2 regions of the Luteibacter sp. W1I16 genome follow, and region 2 is predicted to be linked to the other one. Evidence: predicted binding sites of a transcription regulator. Region 2 holds the regulator's gene; the other holds the start of a gene.
What was found. The regulator HrcA, encoded in region 2, represses chaperone genes, less so after heat shock. The targets are predictions, from matches to a motif close to TTNGCACTCNNNNNNNNNGAGTGCNAA.
Positions count from the first base shown of each region.

Region 1: the regulator HrcA is predicted to act here: its motif matches at 6,592-6,618, upstream of QFZ41_RS07565 (co-chaperone GroES).

Region 1 covers NZ_JBNDJJ010000001.1:1,696,456-1,707,161, reverse strand. The annotation lists gene prmA (50S ribosomal protein L11 methyltransferase) at 1-217, shown strand, start outside; gene accC (acetyl-CoA carboxylase biotin carboxylase subunit) at 254-1,615, opposite strand; gene accB (acetyl-CoA carboxylase biotin carboxyl carrier protein) at 1,627-2,082, opposite strand; gene aroQ (type II 3-dehydroquinate dehydratase) at 2,140-2,589, opposite strand; gene QFZ41_RS07585 (DUF1415 domain-containing protein) at 2,764-3,318, opposite strand; gene QFZ41_RS07580 (TlpA family protein disulfide reductase) at 3,335-3,868, opposite strand; gene QFZ41_RS07575 (protein-disulfide reductase DsbD family protein) at 3,865-6,087, opposite strand; gene cutA (divalent-cation tolerance protein CutA) at 6,158-6,481, opposite strand; gene QFZ41_RS07565 (co-chaperone GroES) at 6,667-6,960, shown strand; gene groL (chaperonin GroEL) at 7,022-8,665, shown strand; gene QFZ41_RS07555 (hypothetical protein) at 8,858-9,829, opposite strand; gene QFZ41_RS07550 (LTA synthase family protein) at 10,094-10,706, opposite strand, start outside.
Region 2 covers NZ_JBNDJJ010000001.1:508,456-519,161, reverse strand. The annotation lists gene QFZ41_RS02290 (MASE1 domain-containing sensor histidine kinase) at 1-915, opposite strand, end outside; gene QFZ41_RS02285 (response regulator) at 1,002-1,631, shown strand; gene recN (DNA repair protein RecN) at 1,632-3,302, opposite strand; gene hrcA (heat-inducible transcriptional repressor HrcA) at 3,437-4,498, shown strand; gene grpE (nucleotide exchange factor GrpE) at 4,585-5,124, shown strand; gene dnaK (molecular chaperone DnaK) at 5,213-7,141, shown strand; gene dnaJ (molecular chaperone DnaJ) at 7,270-8,397, shown strand; gene QFZ41_RS02255 (DUF2147 domain-containing protein) at 8,458-8,904, opposite strand; gene apbC (iron-sulfur cluster carrier protein ApbC) at 9,045-10,130, shown strand; gene dcd (dCTP deaminase) at 10,200-10,706, shown strand, end outside.

The DNA.
Region 1 (10,706 bases), 1.2 Mb from region 2:
AGCCGACGTGCTCGTGGCGAATATCCTCGCCGGCCCCCTTGGCGAGCTCGCCCCGACCTTCGCCGCGGCCGTGAAGCCCGGCGCACCGTTCGCGCTCTCGGGCATCCTCTCCGGGCAGCACGAGGAATTGCTCGCGCGTTACGCGGAATGGTTCGATGAACTGGAAGTGCGCACGCTCGAGGATTGGGTACGCATCAGCGGCCGCCGCAAGGCTTGACCAAAAAAATCCCGCCTTGCGGCGGGATTTTCTTCGTTACGTGGATGGCGTTTCTTTCTGCTCGGCCATTCGCTTTTCCAGGTAGTGGATGTTTTGCCCACCCTGCTGGAAGCCGACGTCGGCCATGATCCGCTGCTGTAGCGGGATGTTGCATTTCACGCCCTCGATCACCGTCTCGGTCAGGGCCATGCGCATGCGCGCGATGGCCGTGGCGCGGTCCGGGCCGTGGACGATGATCTTGCCGATCATCGAATCGTAGTTCGGCGGGATGCGGTAGCCGTCGTACAGATGCGTGTCGACGCGTACGCCCGGGCCACCCGGCGCCTCGAAACGCTTCACCGTGCCGGGGCTCGGCATGAAGGTGTCGGGATCCTCGGCATTGATGCGGCATTCGATCGCGTGACCGTTGAGGACGATGTCCTCCTGGCGGATCGACAGCTTCTCGCCACCGGCGATCAGCAACTGCTCGCGGACGAGGTCGATGCCGGTCACCAGCTCGGTCACCGGATGTTCCACCTGGATGCGGGTGTTCATCTCGATGAAGTAGAAGCGGCCGTTCTCGAACAGGAACTCGAACGTGCCCGCGCCGCGATAGCCGATGCGGATGCAGGCGTCCACGCAGACCTTGCCGATCTGCTCGCGCAGTTCCGGCGTGATGCCCGGCGCAGGTGCTTCTTCCACCACCTTCTGGTGGCGGCGTTGCATCGAGCAGTCGCGTTCACCGAGGTGGATGGCGTTGCCCTGGCCGTCGGCGAGCACCTGGATTTCCACGTGGCGTGGGTTTTCCAGGAACTTCTCCATGTAGACCTGATCGTTGCTGAAAGCCGCCTTGGCTTCCTGCTTGGTCATGACGATGGAGTTCGCTAGATGGGCCTCGGTACGCACGACGCGCATGCCGCGACCGCCGCCGCCCCCGGCCGCCTTGATGATCACCGGATAGCCGATCTCGCGCGCGATGCGGATGTTCTCGTCCGTGTCGTCGCCGAGCGGGCCGCCGGAACCGGGCACGCAGGGCACGCCCGCGGCCTTCATGGCGCGGATCGCCTCCACCTTGTCACCCATCAGGCGGATGACGTCGGCCGTGGGGCCGATGAAGACGAAGCCGGATTGCTCAACCTGCTCGGCGAAGTTCGCGTTCTCCGAGAGGAAGCCGTACCCCGGATGGATCGCGCCCGCGTCGGTGATCTCGGCGGCGGCGATGATCCGCGGAATGTTGAGGTAGCTGTCGGCCGAGGGACCCGGGCCGATGCATACCGATTCGTCGGCCAGGCCGACGTGCTTGAGGTTGCGATCGACGGTGGAGTGCACCGCGACCGTCTTGATGCCGAGCGCGTGGCACGCGCGCAGCACCCGCAGCGCGATCTCGCCGCGATTGGCTATAACGACCTTCTCGAGCATGCGTCGGGGCCTCAGGCGATGACGAACATCGGTTCGTCGAATTCCACCGGCTGGCCGTTCTCGACCAGGATGGCGACGACGGTACCGGATACGTCGGCCTCGATCTGGTTGAACATCTTCATCGCTTCGATGATGCCCAGCGTTTCGCCGGCCTTGACCTGCTGGCCGATGCTGGCGAACGCCGGAGCGCCCGGCGTGGAGGCGGCGTAGAACGTGCCGACCATCGGCGCCTTGACCACGTGGCCCGGCGGCAGGCCGGGCTCCGCGGGCGGCGCGGCGGGAGCGGCGGCAGGCGCGGCAGCGACCGGGGCGACGGGCGCGGGCGCGGCCATCATCTGCGGCGCGGCGGCGGTGCCCTTGGGCACTCGCGAAAGACGCACCACTTCCTCGCCTTCCTTGATTTCCAGCTCGGCGAGGTTCGATTCCTCGAGCAGGTCGATGAGCTTCTTTATCTTGCGCAGGTCCATGGGACAAACCTTCTGGTGGTGGATGCGGGCGCCCCGGGGGCGCGCCGCGAATGGGAATCAGGCGGCGGGCAGGGCCAGCCGGAGCAGCGCGGCCTCGAGCGCCAGCCGGTAGCTGTCGCCGCCGAAGCCGCAGATCACGCCGGCGGCGATGTCCGATACGTACGAGTGGTGCCGGAACGGCTCGCGTGCGTGCGGATTGGACAGGTGGATCTCGATGAACGGAATGGCCACGCCGGCCAGCGCGTCGCGCAGGGCGACCGATGTGTGCGTGAAGGCCGCCGGATTGACGAGGATCCAGGCCGTGCCTTCGTCGCGGGCCTGGTGGATCCGTCCGATCAGTTCGTGTTCCGCGTTGGACTGGAACCAGCCCAGGTCGTGCCCGGCGGCTTGTGCCCGGGCTTGCAGCGATGTGTTGATGTCGGCGAGCGTTTCATGCCCGTAGACCGAAGGCTCGCGCACGCCGAGGAGATTGAGGTTGGGTCCGTGCAGGACGAGGATCCTGGCCACTGTTCACCTGTGCCGTGGGTCCGGGGCTCCGGAACGCCGCGAAGTGTGCGCCTGTCGCCCACCCTTGTCCAGTTCGGTGAAGTTCGGCGCAGTTCGCTGGAGATCGCGACTTTCCAGACGCTCGCGTATGTTTCTGCCAACTGTGGGAGCTGACCCTGTCAGCGATTCCGCCCCTCATCGGCGAGCAAACAACGCCCGCCAGCCCTCGATTCCCAACCGGTCCAGCGTCTCCATGTTCGCCTCGAAGATCTTCGAGGCCTCCGGGAAGGCCGCCACCGCGCGGTCGATGCTCGCCTCGCGCAGCAGGTGCAGGGTCGGATACGGCGAGCGGTTGGTGTAGTTAGTGATGTCATCGGGCGCGGTGCCTTCGAACTGGAAGGCGGGGTGGAAACTCGCTACCTGGATATCCCCTTCCAGGTCGAGGTCGGCCACTGTCTCGTCCGCCACTTCGAGGAACTCGTTGTAGTCGAGGAAATCGTCGAGCACGTGAGGATGGATCAACAAGGTGGTGTCCACCACCTCCGGATCGGTGTCGCGAAGAAGTTCCAGCTCACGGACCAGGTCGGCGTGCAGTTGCAAAGGTTGCGTGGCGTCGCTGACGACGTAACGGACCTGGCCCTTCTTGTGCACCGCCTTGGCGAACGGGCACAGGTTGAGGCCGATGACGGCGCGCTCGAGCCAGCGGCGCGTGTCCTCGATCGCCTGGTCGGGTGGGAGCTTGGGGTCCATGCGAGGTTTCCGTGGTTCAGGGCGCGAGCCAGGCGTCGAGTTCCGCCTGGCTGAAGGTACCGAGCTTGCGCCGCAGGATACGCCCGTCCTCGCCGATGAGGACGCTGTAGGGAAGGACGCGGCGGGTATTGCCGAAGGACAGCGAGCCACCAGGCGCGTCGCTGTCGGCCAGCACCACCGGATAGTCCACCGGCTGCGCGGCCAGATAGGCACGCACCGAACCCGCCGTGTCTTCGGCTACGCCGAGGATCGCGACGTTGCGTGCCTTATATCGCCCGGCGTTTTCGCTCAGCAACGGCATTTCACGGCGGCAGGGCGCGCACCAGGTCGCCCAGAAGTTGATGAGCAGGCGCTTGCCGCGCCAGTCCGAAAGCTGGCGCGGCTTGCCGTCGACGGTGAGGAAGGTAGCCGGTGGTGGAAGCTCGCCGATATCCGACACCGTGACGCCTTGCGGTGGTGGTGGATTCAGGCGGCGATGCTCCAGGTACAGGCCCGTGGACGTGGCGGCGATCGCTAGCACCACGATCCAGAAGGTCGGGCCGCGGCTCATGGATGCGCGGCGGCCTCGAGCGCCTTTTCGACGCTGTCGTAGGTGAGCACGGTGGAAAGCTTGCGGCCGTCGCCACCGCCCTTCGGGTAGACCACGTAGAGCGGCACGCCCACCGAATGGTACTGCTCCAGGAAAGCCGCGATGGTGGCGTTGACGTCCGTCCAGTCACCCTTCATGTAGACGGTGCCGGTGCGGGTCAGCAGTGCCTTGAAGGCGTCGGTATCGAGCACCGCCTTTTCGTTTGCCTTGCAGGTGATGCACCAGTCGGCGGTCATGTCGACCAGCACGGGCGTTCCCGCGCCACGCAGCTCGGCCAGCTTCTCCGGCGAATACGGGACCGACCCGTCGGCGGCCACGCGCAGGGCCGCGCCCTGGGCCGGCAGGCCGTGCACGGCCCATAGCGCAGCGGCGGCACCGACCATCAGCACGCCGGTGAACACCCAGGACAAGCGTGCGCCACGGCTGCGGCCGTACCACCACAGGGCCATGGCCAACAGCACGCCGCCGGCGAGCACGAGGGCGGTCGCGTCGGCGCCACGTTGCTTGGTCAGTACCCATAGCAGCCAGACCGCCGTGAGGTACATCGGAAACGCCAGCAACTGCTTGAGGGTCTCCATCCACCGGCCCGGGCGTGGCAACAGCCGCGCGATCGCCGGGACGAATCCGATCAGCAGGAAGGGCAGGGCGAGGCCGAGGCCGAGCGCCAGGAAGATCAGGAAGGCTACGCCCAGCGGCGCGGCGAAGGCGAACGCGATCGCGGAACCCATGAAAGGCGCGGTGCAGGGGCTGGCCACGACCACGGCGAGCACGCCGGTGAAGAAGTCGCCGGAAGGGCCGGACCGCGCGGCGAGTCCACTGCCGACGTTGCCGAGCGAGCCGCCGATCTCGAACACGCCGGACATCGACAGGCCCACGGCCAGCATCACGTAGACGAGCAGGCCGATCGCCAGCGGCTGCTGGAATTGAGCGCCCCACTGGATGCCATGTCCCGCCGCGCGGATGCCGACGATGACCAGGCCCAGGACGGCGAAGGCGGCCAGAACGCCCGCCGTGTACCAGAGCGCGTGCTTGCGTGCGGCGCCCGGGCTTTCCCCGCTTTCGAGGACGGTGATGGCTTTCAGCGACAACACCGGCAACACGCACGGCATGAGGTTCAGTACCAGGCCGCCGAGCAAGGCGAGCCCGATGGCCGCGATGAAGCCGACAGGTGCGTCACCGCCTGGCGCCAGGCCGGGCGGCGGCGGGGTCGGTGCGACATCCGCCGGCGCGGCGGCAGGCTGCTCCTCGGACGGCGCCCCGACGGATGCCGTGCCCGCGCCCAGGTCGACCTTGATGTGCCGCGTCATCACCGGGTAGCAGATGCCGTTTTCGAGGCAGCCCTGGTAAGCCACGTCGATCGCCACCGCCGTGGCGCCCGAGGCGCCATTCAGCGGCACCGGCAGCTCCACCTGGTCGAAGTAGACGATCGTGTCGCCGAAGTGTTCGTCGTGATGGGCGGTGCCGCTGGGCCAGTCCGGCTCGCCCACGGTCACGCCGGCGGGCGACGCCACCGTGATCTGCGTCTTGTCCCGATAGAGGTAGTAGTCCTTGGGCATGGTCCAGCGCAGCAGCAGGCTGCCGTGGTCCTTGACCAGTGCCTCGAAGCGGAACGCCTGGTCGACGGGAAGCGCCTGCGCCTCGCCAGCCGACGCGGTCGTCGTGGGGCCTCCGAGCAGCGCGGCCCCGTTGGCGACCGGGGACGCGGCGGCGGGAATGGTCGACGCGCCGCCTATCGCGAGCTTCAGGTGCTCGGTGTTCGGCGGATAACAGATTTTCGGGTCCACCTCGTGGCAGCCCTGGTACTGGACGTCGAGGGCCAGCGTCCTGGTGGCGGCGTCGACGAGGGTGTACGGCACGCTGGCTTCCACATCACCGTGGTAGATCTCCACGTCGCCGAGGAATTCGTCGTGCTTCTTCAGGCCATCGGGAAGCGTCGGCTCGCCCAGCGTGACCGCCGCGGGCTCCGCCGCCTTGATCTTGATCCGGCCCCGGTAGAGGTAATAGTCCGGCGCGATCCGCCAGTGCAGCTTCACCATGCCGGGCTGGCTGGCATCGGAAGTGAGGTGGAAAGCCTGGGTGACCGGCAGCAGGTCGTCGTCGCTTTGGGCGAGCGCCGGCAGGGCGGCGAACAAGGCGAGGCCGGCGATCAGGTTCCGCGCGAGGCGGGCGAACGACGTCATGGCGACTCCGGGGATCGGTGCGGTGACGAACCGCGTGGGGCGTCGGTCATTATGACCGGGCAAACCCTTATTAGCTTGCATCGACGCTGGCTTCCAGCCAGGCGAGGTAAGGCGCATGGCCTTCCACCAGCGGCAGGGCCACGACCTCCGGCACCTCGTAGGGATGGTGCTCGACGACGAAAGCCTCGACCGCCGCGAAGGCCTCGCGGGTGGTCTTCACCAGCAGGAGGTCTTCGGCGTCGGTGACCACCTCGCCTTTCCAGCGGTAGGTGGACCGCATTCCCGGCAGGTGGTTCACGCAGGCGGCGAGGCCGGCCTGCACCAGGCCGTGGGCGAGGGTGGCGGCGGGTTCGCCGGCGGGACAGGCGACGAGGATGGCGATGGGTTCGGACATGGGTCGATTGTGGTCTTTTTTGTACCGGGGGCCTTGAACGGTTTCGCGCAGGCGCCATCTGTCGATCACCCTGGGGCTCTTCCGATTCGTGGAGAGCTTTGGCTAAAATTCTGGCACTCACCCTTGGCAAGTGCTAACAGGGTGGACCAATTTCGTTATCCGTCAATCACATGGTTGGAGAAGTCATGAGCAAACTGCGCCCGCTGCACGATCGCGTCATCGTCAAGCGTCTCGAAGAAGAGCGTGTTTCCGCCGGTGGCATCGTCATCCCGGACAGCGCCACCGAGAAGCCCACCCGCGGCAAGGTCATCGCCGCCGGTACCGGCCTCCTCCTGGCCAGCGGCCAGCTCCGCCCGATGGGCGTGAAGGAAGGCGACGTCGTCCTGTTCGGCAAGTACGCCGGCCAGGAAATCAAGGTCGATGGCGAAGAACTGGTCTTCCTGAAGGAAGACGACATCGTGGCGGTCCTGGAAGGCTGAGCCCCCGCTCGCCCCGTTCCTCCCGGCTATCCCAAACAACTGATCTCAAGGATTTTCACTCATGGCATCTAAAGAAGTCCGCTTCGGCGAAGACGTCCGCGCACGCATGCTGAAGGGCGTCAACACGCTCGCCAACGCCGTCAAGGTCACCCTCGGTCCGAAGGGCCGCAACGTCGTGCTCGAGAAGAGCTTCGGCGCCCCGACCGTCACCAAGGACGGCGTCTCGGTCGCGAAGGAAATCGAACTCGCCGACAAGTACGAGAACATCGGCGCCCAGATCGTCAAGGAAGCCGCCTCGAAGACCTCCGACGTGGCCGGCGACGGCACCACGACCGCGACCGTCCTCGCCCAGGCATTCATCCAGGAAGGCCTGAAGGCCGTGGCCGCCGGCATCAACCCGATGGACCTCAAGCGCGGTATCGACCAGGCCGTCACGGCTGCCGTCGCCGAGCTGAAGAAGCTCTCGAACCCGACCGCCGACGACAAGGCGATCGCCCAGGTCGGCACGATCTCGGCCAACTCCGACTCGAACATCGGCGACATCATCGCCACCGCGATGGGCAAGGTCGGCAAGGAAGGCGTGATCACGGTCGAGGAAGGCTCGGGCCTCGAGAACGAGCTCGACGTCGTCGAGGGCATGCAGTTCGACCGCGGCTACCTCTCGCCGTACTTCATCAACAACCAGCAGTCGCAGCAGGTTGAACTGGACGACCCGTTCATCCTCATCCACGACAAGAAGATCTCGAACGTCCGTGAGCTGCTGCCGGTGCTCGAGGCTGTCGCGAAGGCTGGCAAGCCGCTGCTGATCGTCGCCGAGGAAGTCGAGGGCGAAGCCCTGGCCACCCTCGTCGTCAACACCATCCGTGGCATCGTCAAGGTCGCCGCCGTCAAGGCGCCGGGCTTCGGCGATCGCCGCAAGGCCATCCTGGAAGACATCGCCGTCCTTACCGGCGGCACGGTCATCTCCGAGGAAGTCGGCCTGGCTCTCGACAAGGCCACGATCAACGACCTCGGCCACGCGAAGCGCGTCGTGATCACCAAGGAAAACACCACGATCATCGACGGTGCCGGCGAAGCCGAGGGCATCCAGTCGCGCATCAAGCAGATCAAGACGCAGATCGAAGAGACCTCGTCGGACTACGATCGCGAGAAGCTGCAGGAGCGCGTCGCCAAGCTTGCCGGCGGTGTCGCCGTGATCAAGGTCGGCGCCGCGACGGAAGTCGAGATGAAGGAAAAGAAGGCCCGCGTCGAAGACGCCCTGCACGCCACGCGTGCGGCCGTCGAAGAAGGCGTGGTCCCGGGCGGCGGCGTCGCCCTGATCCGTGCGCTGAAGGCCCTGGAAGGCCTGAAGGGCAAGAACCCGGACCAGGACCTCGGCATCGCGATCACCCGTCGCACGCTGGAAGCCCCGCTGCGCGCTATCGTCACCAACGCTGGCGAAGAGGCTTCGGTCATCGTCAACCAGGTGAAGGATGGCCAGGGTAACTTCGGCTACAACGCCGCCACCGGCGAGTTCGGCGACATGATCGCGTTCGGCATCCTGGACCCGACCAAGGTCACCCGTTCGGCGCTGCAGTTCGCCGCCTCGGTGGCCGGCTCGATCATCACGACCGAAGCGGCCGTGACCGAGCTGCCGAAGAAGGACGACGGCCACGGCCACGGTGCCCCCGGCGGCATGGGTGGCATGGGCGGCATGGACTTCTAAGTCCGCGCCTCCCTGGTTCGTCACGAAAAGCCCCGCGAAAGCGGGGCTTTTCTTTTTCGGGCCCGGCTTCGCCCGCGCATTCGCCCTGTCACTTGCCGCATTCGGGTGGGAAGCGGGCTTGCCCGCGATCCTTCACCCCAGCGGCGAGGGTGAGCACTCGCGGGCAAGCCCGCTTCCCACCCACCCTCCGCCTCAGTAGGAAATGGTCGCCGAGGTGGCCGTCGTGCTGAGGCCGTAGTTGCATTGCGGGTTGATGCCCGAGGTATCGCTGCCGCCCCAGGGCGGAGACGCGACGCGGACGTTGTTGCGGTCGTACACCTGGATGTTGTGGAAGGTGATCGGGCCACCGGGGTATTCGCCGCAGGTGGAGACGTTGTACACCTCGAGCACGCCGCCGAAGACCCAGGTGAGATCGTCATAGGGGTCGGTGGTGAGCGAACTCGTTCGGCCCGTGGTGGTGTTGCGCGAATCGATCTTCCACGTGGGGCAGTCCTGTCCCGCCGCGCAGGTGGAATAGGTATCGCCGACGACGACATCGCCCGCCTTCGCCGGGACCGGATCGCTGTGGAACGTGGTGCCGTCGACACAGCAGTTCCAGCTCGCCAGGGTCCACGCCTTGTCGTTGTATCCGTTCCAACCGAGCACGGGCTGAAGGATCGATTGCACGTTCGGCAGTTGCTCGAGACCGGGGAAGAAGTAGATGACCTGGTCGTCCTTCGTCGCGGGTGCGGAGGGCACGGTCCATGTCGCGACGATACGGCCGATGGGTGTATTGCTGGCGTAGTTCGCGGCCTGTACCCAGCCGCTCTGCTCGGGTGGCGGGGTGGCGCGCAAGGTGCGGCGGCCGTCGGCTTCGACGCGGTCGCCACGCAAGGTGTAGTTCGCCTTGCCGCAGGTCGCCGGTTTCTCCAGTGCGCCGGACGCGCGCTGGATCAGGCCGTTCTTTTGCAGGCGATCACCTTCGTGCACGGTGGCGACGCAATCGGGAGAGAAGTAGCCATTGGGGGTGACCACGTAATCGTCGGGGACACCCGCGGGTTTCGCGGAGGCGGGCATGGCGCCGACGCGCGTGAGTTCCTGGCCGCGAACGGCTTGTGGATCTTGCGCGGCGGATGCCGCCATGGCGATGAACAACATCGCGCCGATCAAAGCGAACCTCTTCATGTAAACGACTCCTGCATTGGAAAGGATGTCGTCCATGTGACGCCGGCGTCATCGCCGGTGCCGCCCCCTGTTCCGCCGCGCATGATGCGCGGACGGTCAGGCTAGGGGCGAGCGGATCGCTTCAAGTGTGATGTGTGTACCACTCCGTCGCAGCTTGCCGTCGATGCGCATCGCATCGCATGTTCAAGCGCCATGCCGGCGAGGAACCGCAAGAAGTTGCGATCAGGGAGCGGGCGGTATAGGTCATCGACGAATCACGGCGTGCTACTGATGGGCGCCCGCCGCGGCGTTTTCTTCAGCCATGCCTGGCTGACGAGCGAATGCGGCCGCATCGGGCAAGGCGTACTGCGCAACCAGCGGCTCCAGCTTCTGCTTCAGGCGAAGCATCGCGACATTGCTCATCGATAGATCCGTGTATTTCTGCAGGGCATCCTCTGCCGGCGTGGGTGCGTCCGGTGCATGCGTGAGCGCGGCGAGGCGTGGAGCGACGACCTGGGTGAGGGCGAAATAGGGATCGTCGTGCACGCCAGCTTGCTCGAGCAGCTTGCCAGGCAGCATCCAGGCGGCGAGGTCGGCTTTTTCCGGCGCGGGGCCATCGCCATGCGTATCGATGAGGATGTACGGCACCGTCTGGTTGAACATGCCGGCGCCATCGGTGAAGCCGAGTTTGTCGTACGTTTCGGTGAGCGCGGGCAGGTGATCGCCGTAGAACAGGAGCAACGTCGGTCGCTCGCGTTGCTTGAGGAGTTCGGCGAGACGGCCGAGTTCGGCGTCGGCGTGGCGCATGTGATAGATGTAGTTGCGCAGTTGCAGCTTCGCCTCGTCACTGATGCCATCCGGGACGGGAATGGCGTCGCGCTCGTGCGTGTCGATGTTC
Region 2 (10,706 bases):
GGCCAGTTGGTCCAGGCGCTGGTTGGCCGCGGCCAGGTGGGTGTTCTGCTGCGCAACTCGCTCGCTGCTGCGGCGCAGCGCATCGGTCGCCGCACCGAGCATCAAGGTGCCCGTTCCGGCCACCGCGAGGAACAGGTGGGCGGCCGCCGTCGGCGCTCCGCGGCCGATCATGTCCTCGGTCACGTTCAGCCCCACGCTGGTGATCAGCATGGCCAGGCCGGCGCCGCGCCAGCCGTGGCGGAACGCGAAGAACAACACCGGCGCCAGGGAGAGCACGCGGGCGAACTGCGGCTGCGGTGAATATTCGGCGAGCGTGATCAGGATGGCCAGCGAGGGCAGCATCACCAGCAGGCCGTCGAGCAGCAGTTCGCCCATCGCCGCCCGGGTGGGGCGCTCGCGGAAGGCCAGGATCATCACCGGCACCACCAGCAGCACGCCCAGGTAGTTGCCGAGCAGGTCGCTGCCGAAGGTGGTGCCCAGCATCTCCACAGGGGCGGCGGGATGCATCGAGGCCATCATCGCGGCGTTGCCCGCGGTGGCCACGGTAGCCGTGACCATCGCGGAAAGCAGCAGGCGGGCGACGTCTTCCGGCGTATTGAGGCTGGCGTGCAGGTGGGCGCGGCGCAGCAACCAGAGGCACGCCGCGACCATCAAGGGCTCGGGAGCATCGCCCAGGACGAAGCCAGCGCCGCCGATCGGCAGGCCGCTACGCCATTCGCAAAAGGCGCTGGCGGCGATCTCGGCCCCGAGGATCCAGAACCAATGGCGCGTGCGCATCAGCAGCAGCGCGCCGAAGCGCAGGCCGAACGGCAGCACCCAGTAGGGCTGCTCGGTCGGCCACAGCATCACCCACGCCGCGGCGTAGGCGAGCGCGAAGAGGGGGCCGGCGAAGCGTGAAAGTCCGTGTAGTCGCATTGGCGGGATGTTACACGGCGAATGCGCAAGGCCGGCGGCGGCGATAGCCATACGCACGCGTCGGGCGAGCCTGCTACATTCAGCCCATGCCCAGAATCGTTCTTGTAGATGACCATGCCATCGTCCGTGAGGGCTTCAAGCGCCTCATCGAACTGGAACCCGACCTCGATGTCGTCGCCGAAGCCCGCAACGCCGACGAGGCGGTGGACGCGGTCACCCAGCATCGGCCGGACCTGGTGGCGGTGGACCTGTCTCTGCCGGATGGCAGCGGCCTGCCGCTGATCGAGCACCTCGGCAGCATCGCCCCGGGCATGAAGATCGTGGTGCTAAGCATGCACGACGGCGAACCCTACGTATCCGAGGCACTGCGTCGCGGTGCTCGCGGTTATGTGACCAAGGGCGTCGCGCCCGAGGAGTTGGTGGCTGCGGTGCGTTCGGTGCTCGGCGGCGACCAATACCTGAGTTCGGACCTGCGCGAGCGCCGCTCGGGCCGGCCGACGACCGACCTGGACCCGTTCAATCGCCTGACCGCCCGCGAGCGGGAAGTTTTCCTGCTATTGGCGGCCGGCCGCGCGCCCAAGCAGGTGGCCGCGGAACTGGGCATCGGGCAGAAGACGATCTACATCCACCGCGCCGCGGTGATGAACAAGCTCAACGCCGGCTCGGAACTGGACCTTTACCGCATGGCCCAGGAGCGCGGCCTCATCCGCACCTGATCAGCCCTGCGCACGATCCAGCATCTTCTTCGCATGCGCCCTGGTCTCCTTGGTGATCTCCACCCCGCCGAGCATGCGGCTGAGTTCGTCACGCCGCCCGGTGGCATCGAGCGCATGGATGCGCGTGCGGGTCGCCTCGCCGTCGCTCTCCTTCGCTACCTGCAAGTGCGAATGACCCTGGGCCGCCACCTGGGGCAGGTGCGTGACGCATAGCACCTGCACGCGCTCGCCGAGCGCGCGCAATTTCTGTCCGACCACCTCGGCCACCGCGCCGCCGATGCCGGTGTCCACTTCGTCGAAGATCATGCAGCCGATGTTGTCGTTGCCCAGCGTGGCGACCTCGATGGCGAGGCTGATGCGCGCCAGTTCGCCACCGGACGCGACCTTGCGCAAGGGGCGCGGCGGCTGTCCCGGATTGGCGCTGACCAGTAGTTCGCAGCGCTCGCGGCCCTGCGGGTCGGGCTCGTCGCCCTCGGCGCGCTCCAGCGAGACTTCCAGCCGCCCGCCCGCCATGCCCAGTTCGCCCATCAGTCCGGCGACGATGCCGCCGAGCCGCGTCGCGGCCTCCGCGCGTGCCTTAGAGAGGGCGGCCGCGGCGGTGTCGTACGCCTGGTGCAGGCGGTCGCGCTCGCGGCCGAGGCGGTCGAGGGCATCGCCCGCGCCTTCCAGTTCGGCCAGACGCTCGCGGACTTCGTCGGCCTTGGTCGTGAGTTCGGCGACCGGCAGGCGGTAACGGCGTGAGAGATCGTGCAGATGGGCGAGGTGGGTATCCACCTCGGCCAGCCGCTCCGGGTCGAGTTCCACATCCTGCGCGTAGCGGCTGAGGCTGTCGACGGCTTCGCCCACCTGGATCTGCGCGCTGTCCAGGAGTTCCAGCGTGGGTGCGAGCGTGGCGTCGAGTTCGGCGAGGCGCGAGAGTTCCGCATGTGCGCGGAGCAGGGCGCGGCCGATGGCGAACTCGCTCTCGCCATCCAGCATCTCGACCACGCCGTTGGCGCCCTCGGCCAGACGCCCCGCATTGGCGAGCCGGCGGTGCTGGGCTTCGAGGTCTTCCAGGGCGGCCGGGGCGAGCGCCCAGCGGTCGAGTTCCTCCAGCTCGTGGCTGAGGAGTTCGATCTGGTGTTCGCGGTCGTCGCCGCCGGAAAGCGTGCGGATGCGCGCCACGGCATCGCGCCACGCCTTCGCCGTGTCGCGTACCTGGGCCAGCAGGGCCTCGTTGCCCGCGTAGGCGTCGAGCAAGGCCATCTGGTGCTGGCGCGAGAGCAGGGCCTGGTGCTCGTGCTGGCCGTGGATCTCGACGATCAGCGCGGCCAGCGCCGACATCTGGGCGAGGCTGGCGGGGCGGCCGTTGATCCAGCCACGCGAGCTGCCCTCGGTGCGGATCACGCGGCGCAACCGGCAGGTCTGCCCGTCGTCGAGTTCTTCCTGGCGCAGCCAGTCCAGGGCCTCGGGCAGGCCGGCGAGATCGAATTCCGCGGCCAGTTCGGCGCGGTCGCTGCCGGCGCGGACCATGCCGCTGTCGGCACGGGCACCGGCCAGCAGCATCAATGCGTCCACCAGCAGCGACTTGCCCGCGCCGGTCTCGCCGCTGACCACGGTGAGGCCCGGCCCGAAGGCGACCTCGGCTTCTTCGACGACGGCGAACTGGCGGACGTAAAGCGAGGTGAGCATGGGCACGGGAGTGGCGAAGGGAATCGCGCCGATTGTAGCGGCAGCGGCGTCGCAGAAGCCGAGACTTGCAAGCGGAGCGCCCAGACCTTATTGATAACCCGACGATCCGACCCCCTTCCCATCCAGTCAGGCGCATGAATCCGTTTTCCGGTCACGACATCGATGCTCGCGCGCGCCGGCTGCTGCGGACCCTGATTTCCCAATACCTGTCCGATGGCGAGCCGGTCGGCTCACGCACCCTGGCGCGTTCCTCCGGCCTGGAAGTCAGCCCGGCGACCATCCGCAACATCATGGCCGACCTCGAGGATGCCGGCCTGGTGGCTTCGCCGCACACCTCGGCCGGACGTATCCCGACGCCGCGAGGGCTGCGCCTGTTCGTCGACAGCCTGCTCGAACTGAAGCCGCTGCCGCGTGACGAGATGGCCCGCCTGCAAGGCGGCCTGCCACCGCACCAGACGACCACGCGCGACCTGCTCGGCAACGTCTCGAACCTGCTTTCGGCCATGACCCATTTCGCCGGGGTGGTCACCGTCCCGCGCCAGGGCGATTTCCCCCTGCGCCACATCGATTTCGTCAACCTGCCGGACGCGCGCGTGCTGGTGATCCTGGTGTTCTCGGACAACCAGGTGCAGAACCGCGTCGTCCAGCTTGCCCGGCCGCTGGAATCCTCCGACCTGGAGCAGGCGGCGAATTACCTCAACGCACAGTTCGCCGGGTTCCGGCTGGCCGATATCCGTGCGCACCTCGCCGCCGAGTTGCGCGAGGCGGGTGGGGAGATCAACCGCCTGCTGTCCAGCGTCGTGGAGCTGGCGACGGTCTCGTTCGCCACCGACGAGGATGCCGATGACGTCCTCGTCAGCGGCCAGACCAACCTGATGGGTTATTCGGAGTTGGCCGACATCGACCGGCTCCGCGATCTGTTCGACGCCTTCCAGCAGAAGCGCGACCTGCTTCAGCTGATGGAAATGTGCGTCAAGGCCCCGGGCGTGCGCTTGTTCATCGGCGAGGAGTCCGGATTCTCGGCCCTCGACGGATGCAGCATCGTCACCGCCACCTACGGCACGAGCGGCCGCATGCTGGGCGCGATCGGAGTTATTGGACCGACGCGTATGGCATATGAGCGGGTGATCCCGGTGGTCCAGGCCACCGCGGGACTGCTCAGTGACGCCTTGAATCGCGCCGCGGCGACCTCATAAACCGCCACGGGAGGCGGGTTTAGTATTTCCCGCGAATGTTCGGCCCCTCCATGGAGCGGGTCGGTAAGCTGACATTTGGAGTAACCATGCAGAACAACGATCCCCACGTGCCGGATCCCATACAGGACGGCGCCGCGGTCGACAACGACGGCGTCAATGCCGACCTCGACGCGTTGACCGCGAAGCTGGCCTCGCTCGAATCCGAGCTCTCTCAGGCGCGCGAGACGGTCCTGCGCGAACGCGCGGAGATCGAGAACCAGCGTCGCCGCCTCCAGCGCGACCTGGATCAGGCGCGCCGCTTCGCCAACGAGAAGCTGCTCGGCGACCTGCTGCCGGTGTACGACGGCCTGGTGCTTGGTCTGGCCAATGAATCGGCCGACGCGAAGACCTTGCGCGAAGGGCTCGAACTCACGCTGAAGCAATTGGAGAAGGTCACCCAGGGCAATGGCCTCACGGTGGTCGACCCATTGCACAAGCCGTTCAATCCGGAACACCACCAGGCGATCAGTTCGGTCGAGTCGAACGAGCACCCGGCGGGGACCGTGGTCGCGGTGGTCCAGAAGGGTTTCATCCTCAACGACCGTCTGCTGCGTCCGGCGCTGGTCGCCGTGGTGCGCGACAACTGAACCCAAAGCATTGAATCGATGGGGCCGGGCCCCATTTTCCAACACAGTCGCGGCCGCGGGGGCCGCTTAGCATTTCGGAGCAACTTCAATGGCCAAGATCATCGGCATCGACCTCGGTACGACCAACTCCTGCGTCGCAGTGATGGAGGGTTCGACCGCGCGCGTCATCGAGAACGCGGAGGGCGATCGCACCACGCCGTCCATCGTCGCGTTCACCAAGGACAACGAGGTCCTGGTCGGCGCGCCGGCCAAGCGCCAGAGCGTTACCAATCCCAAGAACACCTTCTACGCGGTGAAGCGCCTCATCGGCCGCAAGTTCACCGACGCCGAGGTGCAGAAGGACATCAAGATCGTGCCGTACGGTATCGTCGCGCACGACAACGGTGACGCCTGGGTGCAGACCGCCGACGGCAAGAAGATGGCACCGCAGGAGATCTCCTCGAAGGTGCTGATGAAGATGAAGAAGACGGCCGAGGACTTCCTCGGCGAGTCGGTCACCGAAGCGGTCATCACCGTGCCGGCGTACTTCAACGACAGCCAGCGCCAGGCCACGAAGGATGCCGGCCGCATCGCCGGCCTCGACGTCAAGCGCATCATCAACGAGCCGACCGCGGCCGCCCTGGCCTATGGCCTGGACAAGACCGACGCGCGCGATCGCAAGATCGCCGTGTACGACCTCGGCGGCGGCACGTTCGACGTCTCGATCATCGAGATCGCCAACGTCGACGGCGAGAAGCAGTTCGAGGTGCTGGCGACCAACGGCAACACTTTCCTCGGTGGTGAAGACTTCGACAACCGCGTCATCGACTACCTCGTCGAAGAGTTCAAGAAGGAGCAGGGCATCGATCTGCGCCAGGACCAGCTCGCGCTGCAGCGCCTGAAGGACGCCGCCGAGCGCGCGAAGATCGAGCTTTCCTCGGCCCACCAGACCGACGTCAACCTGCCGTATGTCACCGCCGACGCCTCGGGTCCGAAGCACCTCAACATCAAGCTGACCCGCGCCAAGCTGGAGTCGCTGGTGGAAGACCTGGTCAAGGGCACGATCGATCCCTGCCGCACCGCGCTCAACGACGCCGGCCTGCGCGTGTCCGACATCCACGAGGTGATCCTCGTCGGTGGCCAGACCCGCATGCCGAAGGTGCAGGAAGCGGTGAAGGATTTCTTCGGCAAGGAGCCGCGCAAGGACGTCAACCCGGATGAAGCCGTGGCCGTCGGCGCCGCGATCCAGGGCGGCGTGCTGGGCGGTTCGGTGAAGGACGTGCTCCTGCTCGACGTCACCCCGCTGTCGCTCGGCATCGAGACGATGGGCGGCGTGATGACCAAGCTCATCGAGAAGAACACCACGGTGCCGACCAAGGCCTCGCAGGTCTTCTCCACCGCCGACGACAACCAGACGGCCGTCACCGTGCACGTCCTCCAGGGCGAGCGCGAGCGCGCCAACGCGAACAAGTCGCTGGGCAAGTTCGACTTGCAGGGCATCCGTCCGGGACCGCGCGGCACGCCGCAGATCGAGGTCACCTTCGACATCGACGCCAACGGCATCCTGCACGTGTCGGCGAAGGACAAGGACACCGGCAAGGAACAGAAGATCGAGATCAAGGCCGGTTCGGGCCTCTCGGACGAAGAGATCCAGCGCATGGTCGCCGACGCGGAAGCCAACCGCGAGGAAGACAAGAAGTTCCACGAGCTCGTGCAGGTGCGCAACAAGGCCGACCAGCTCGTGCACGCCACGCGCAGCCAGCTGAAGGAGCACGGCGGCAAGATCCCCGCCGAGCAGCTCGCCGGCATCGACAGCGCGGTATCCGAGCTGGAGAAGGCCAAGGACAGCGACGACAAGAACGCCATCGAGGCGAAGATCGCCAACCTCGAGCAGGTCGCCCAGGCGCTCGCGGCGGCAGCCCAGTCGTCCGGTGGTGCGCAGGACACCGCGCAGCAGTCGGCGCCGGGCGGTGGTTCGGCCCAGCCGGACGACGTGGTCGACGCCGAGTTCACCGAGGTCAAGGACGACAAGAAGTAAGTCGTCCTGAGTAAAACGATGCCCCGCCGCAGCCCTAGCGTTCGCGGCGAGGCAAGGGTCAACCGGATCGATCGCGCCGAAGGGTTTCCCGCCGGCGCGTTCGTTCGTCCAGGGAAAGCAAGCGTGCAATGAGCAGCAAGCGCGACTACTACGAAATCCTCGGTGTGGAACGCACCGTGAGCGAGGGCGACCTCAAGAAGACCTTTCGTCGCGTCGCGATGAAGTATCACCCCGACCGCAATCCGGAACCGGAAGCGCTCGAGAAATTCAAGGAAGCCAAGGAAGCCTATGACGTGCTGTCCGACGCGCAGAAGCGTGCGGCGTACGACCAGTACGGCCATGCCGCCTTCGAGGGCGGTGGCTTCGGTCGCGGCAACGGCGCCGGGTTCGGCGACGTCGGCGACATCTTCGGTGACATCTTCGGCGACATCTTCGGTGGTGGCGGTGGACGCCAGCGCACGCGCCGCGGTGCCGACCTGCGTTACATGATGGATCTCGATCTCGAGGAAGCCGTGTTCGGCGTCGAGAAGAAGATCGAGGTGCCCACGCAGGTCAATTGCCACCACTGCAACGGCACGGGCTCGGAAGACGGCAAGGTCTCCACGTGTTCCACCTGCGCGGGCCATGGCCGTGTGCGCATGCAGAACGGCATCTTTTCCATCCAGCAAGCCTGCCCGACGTGCCACGGCTCCGGCCAGAAGATCGACAAGCCCTGCAAGAAGTGTCACGGCGAAGGCCGTCTCGAAGAAGAGCGCACGCTGTCGGTACGCATTCCGGCGGGCGTGGACAATGGCGATCGCATCCGTTTGACCGGGCAGGGCGAAGCCGGTCCCGCGGGTTCGCCGGCCGGCGACCTCTACGTGGAAGTGCGCGTGCGTGAGCACAAGATTTTCCAGCGCGACGGTTCCGACCTCTACTGCGAAGTGCCCATCCGTTTCGCGCAGGCGGCGCTCGGCACCGAACTGGCCGTGCCCACGCTCGAAGGCGAGGTCTCGGTGAACGTTCCGCCGGAAACGCAGACCGGGCAGCAATTCCGCCTGCGCGGACGCGGCGTCAAGTCCGTACGTGGTGGGCGCACGGGCGATCTCATCTGCACCGTGGTGGTGGAGACACCGGTCCGTCTCACGAAGGAGCAGCGCGACCTGCTCACCCAGCTGGAAGCCACCTTCGTGGGCGAGGAAGCGGCAAAACACACGCCACGCTCGACCACCTTTATCGACGGCGTCAAGGACTTCTGGTCGCGCGTCACGTCGTAAAACGACGTTGGGGCAGGAGCGCAAGGCGCGCTCCTGCCGGTCATGGCGTCATGACGGGGCTTATTCGGCCCGCACCCACTCCTGGCTGCGTCCGATCAGCGAGAAACCCACGTAGCCGTGGACATCGAGGGTCTTCCCGCCGTCTTCGAGCTTGAGGGTGACCTTGTAGATCTTGCCCTTGGCCGGGTCGAGGATCTGGCCGCCGGACCACTCGTCGCCGTCCTTCTTCAGGCCCCACATGATGGTCATGCCTTCGATGGGCTTGTTCTTGCGCTCGCCATCGCATTCGGTGCAGAGCGGGTGCGGGCCATGATCGGACTTGAGCACCTGCAGCACCTTGCCTTCGAGCAGGCCGCCGTTCTCGGTGATCTCGACGATGGATTTCACTTCCTTGGTCTTGTCGTCGATCGTCTTCCACTTGCCCACCGGCGAGTCGTTGGCGGCCAGGGCGGGGAGGGCGCTCGCGGCAAAGGCGAGGGCGAGGGTGGTGCGGATCAGAGTCTTCATAGGCTCGGGGGCTCCCCATACGGTCAGGTACGGCCGGAGCCTGACGACCGCCGCGACGCCCGTCAAGCTGCATCGCGCCAGACCGGGCCGGCACGCACGCTGGCATAATGGCCGATCTTCGATTTTCCTCACGTGCCCCCATGACCCAGCCCACCGAAACCCTCGTCCGCGGCATCCTCGACCGCGTCATCGATCCCCACTCCGGGCAACCCCTGGGCGCGTCCCTGCGCGCCGTCGGCATCGACGGCGACCGTGTCTCGGTGGACATCCAGCTGGGCTATCCCGCCACGGGGTACCTGGAGCAGGCGGCGCATGAGGCACGCGACGCCCTGCAGGCCAATCCCGCTATCGCTTCGGCCGCCGTGTCGCTCAGCTGGCGCGTTCACGCGCACAAGGTCCAGGGCCAGCTGGCGCCGTTGCCGGGCGTGAAGAACATCATCGCCGTCGCCTCGGGCAAGGGTGGCGTGGGCAAGTCCACCGTGTCGGTGAACCTGGCCCTGGCCCTCGCGGCCGAAGGGGCGACGGTCGGCATCCTCGACGCCGACATCTACGGCCCGAGCCAGCCGCGCATGCTCGGCCTCACCGGCAAGCCGTCGTCACCCGATGGAAAAAGCATCGTGCCGATGCGCGCCCACGGCCTGCAGGCGATGTCGATCGGCGTGTTGATCGAAGAGGACACGCCGATGATCTGGCGCGGCCCGATGGTCACCCAGGCGCTCATGCAGCTCCTGACCGACACGCGCTGGGAAGAACTCGATTACCTGATCATCGACCTTCCCCCCGGTACGGGTGACATCCAGCTCACGCTTTCGCAGAAAGTGCCGGTGTCCGGCGCGGTGATCGTCACCACGCCGCAGGACATCGCCCTGCTCGACGCGCGCAAGGCGCTGGGCATGTTCCGCAAGGTGGAGGTGCCCGTGCTGGGCGTGGTGGAGAACATGGCCACGCACATCTGCACGAACTGCGGGCACGAGGAACACATCTTCGGCCAGGGCGGCGGTGCGCGCATGGCGCAGGAGGCCGGCATCGCCTACCTGGGCGACCTGCCGCTGGATATCCGCATCCGCCAGCAGGCCGACGACGGCAAGCCCACGGTGGCCGCCATTCCCGATTCCGACCTGACGGCGCGGTATCGCGCCATCGCTCGTACCACGGCTGCGAAGCTGTCGTTGCAGGCGCGCAACAAGGCCATTTCGTTCCCGAAGATCGTCATCCAGAACACCTGACGCCGTGCGCCAAGTGGCGTGTCCGGCGACGTTCCTATACCTTTCCGGCTCCAGCGAGGGAGACAGTACGTGAGCATCAAGTCCGACAAGTGGATCCGCCGCATGGCCGAGCAGCACGGCATGATCGAGCCGTTCGCCCCTGGCCAGGTCAAGGAGCGCGACGGCCACCGCCTGGTGTCTTACGGCACGTCCAGCTATGGCTACGATGTCCGTTGCGCCGACGAGTTCAAGGTGTTCACCAACATCAACTCCACGATCGTCGACCCCAAGGCCTTCGACGAGCGCAGTTTCGTCGACGTGAAGTCCGACGTCTGCATCATTCCGCCGAATTCGTTCGCGCTGGCGCGCACCGTCGAGTATTTCCGCATCCCGCGCCAAGTGCTCACGATCTGCCTCGGTAAAAGCACCTACGCGCGCTGCGGCATCATCGTGAACGTGACCCCGCTCGAGCCCGAGTGGGAAGGGCATGTGACCCTGGAGTTCTCGAACACCACGCCGCTGCCCGCGAAAATCTACGCCAACGAGGGCGTGGCGCAGATGCTCTTCCTCGAATCCGACGAAGAGTGCGAAGTGTCC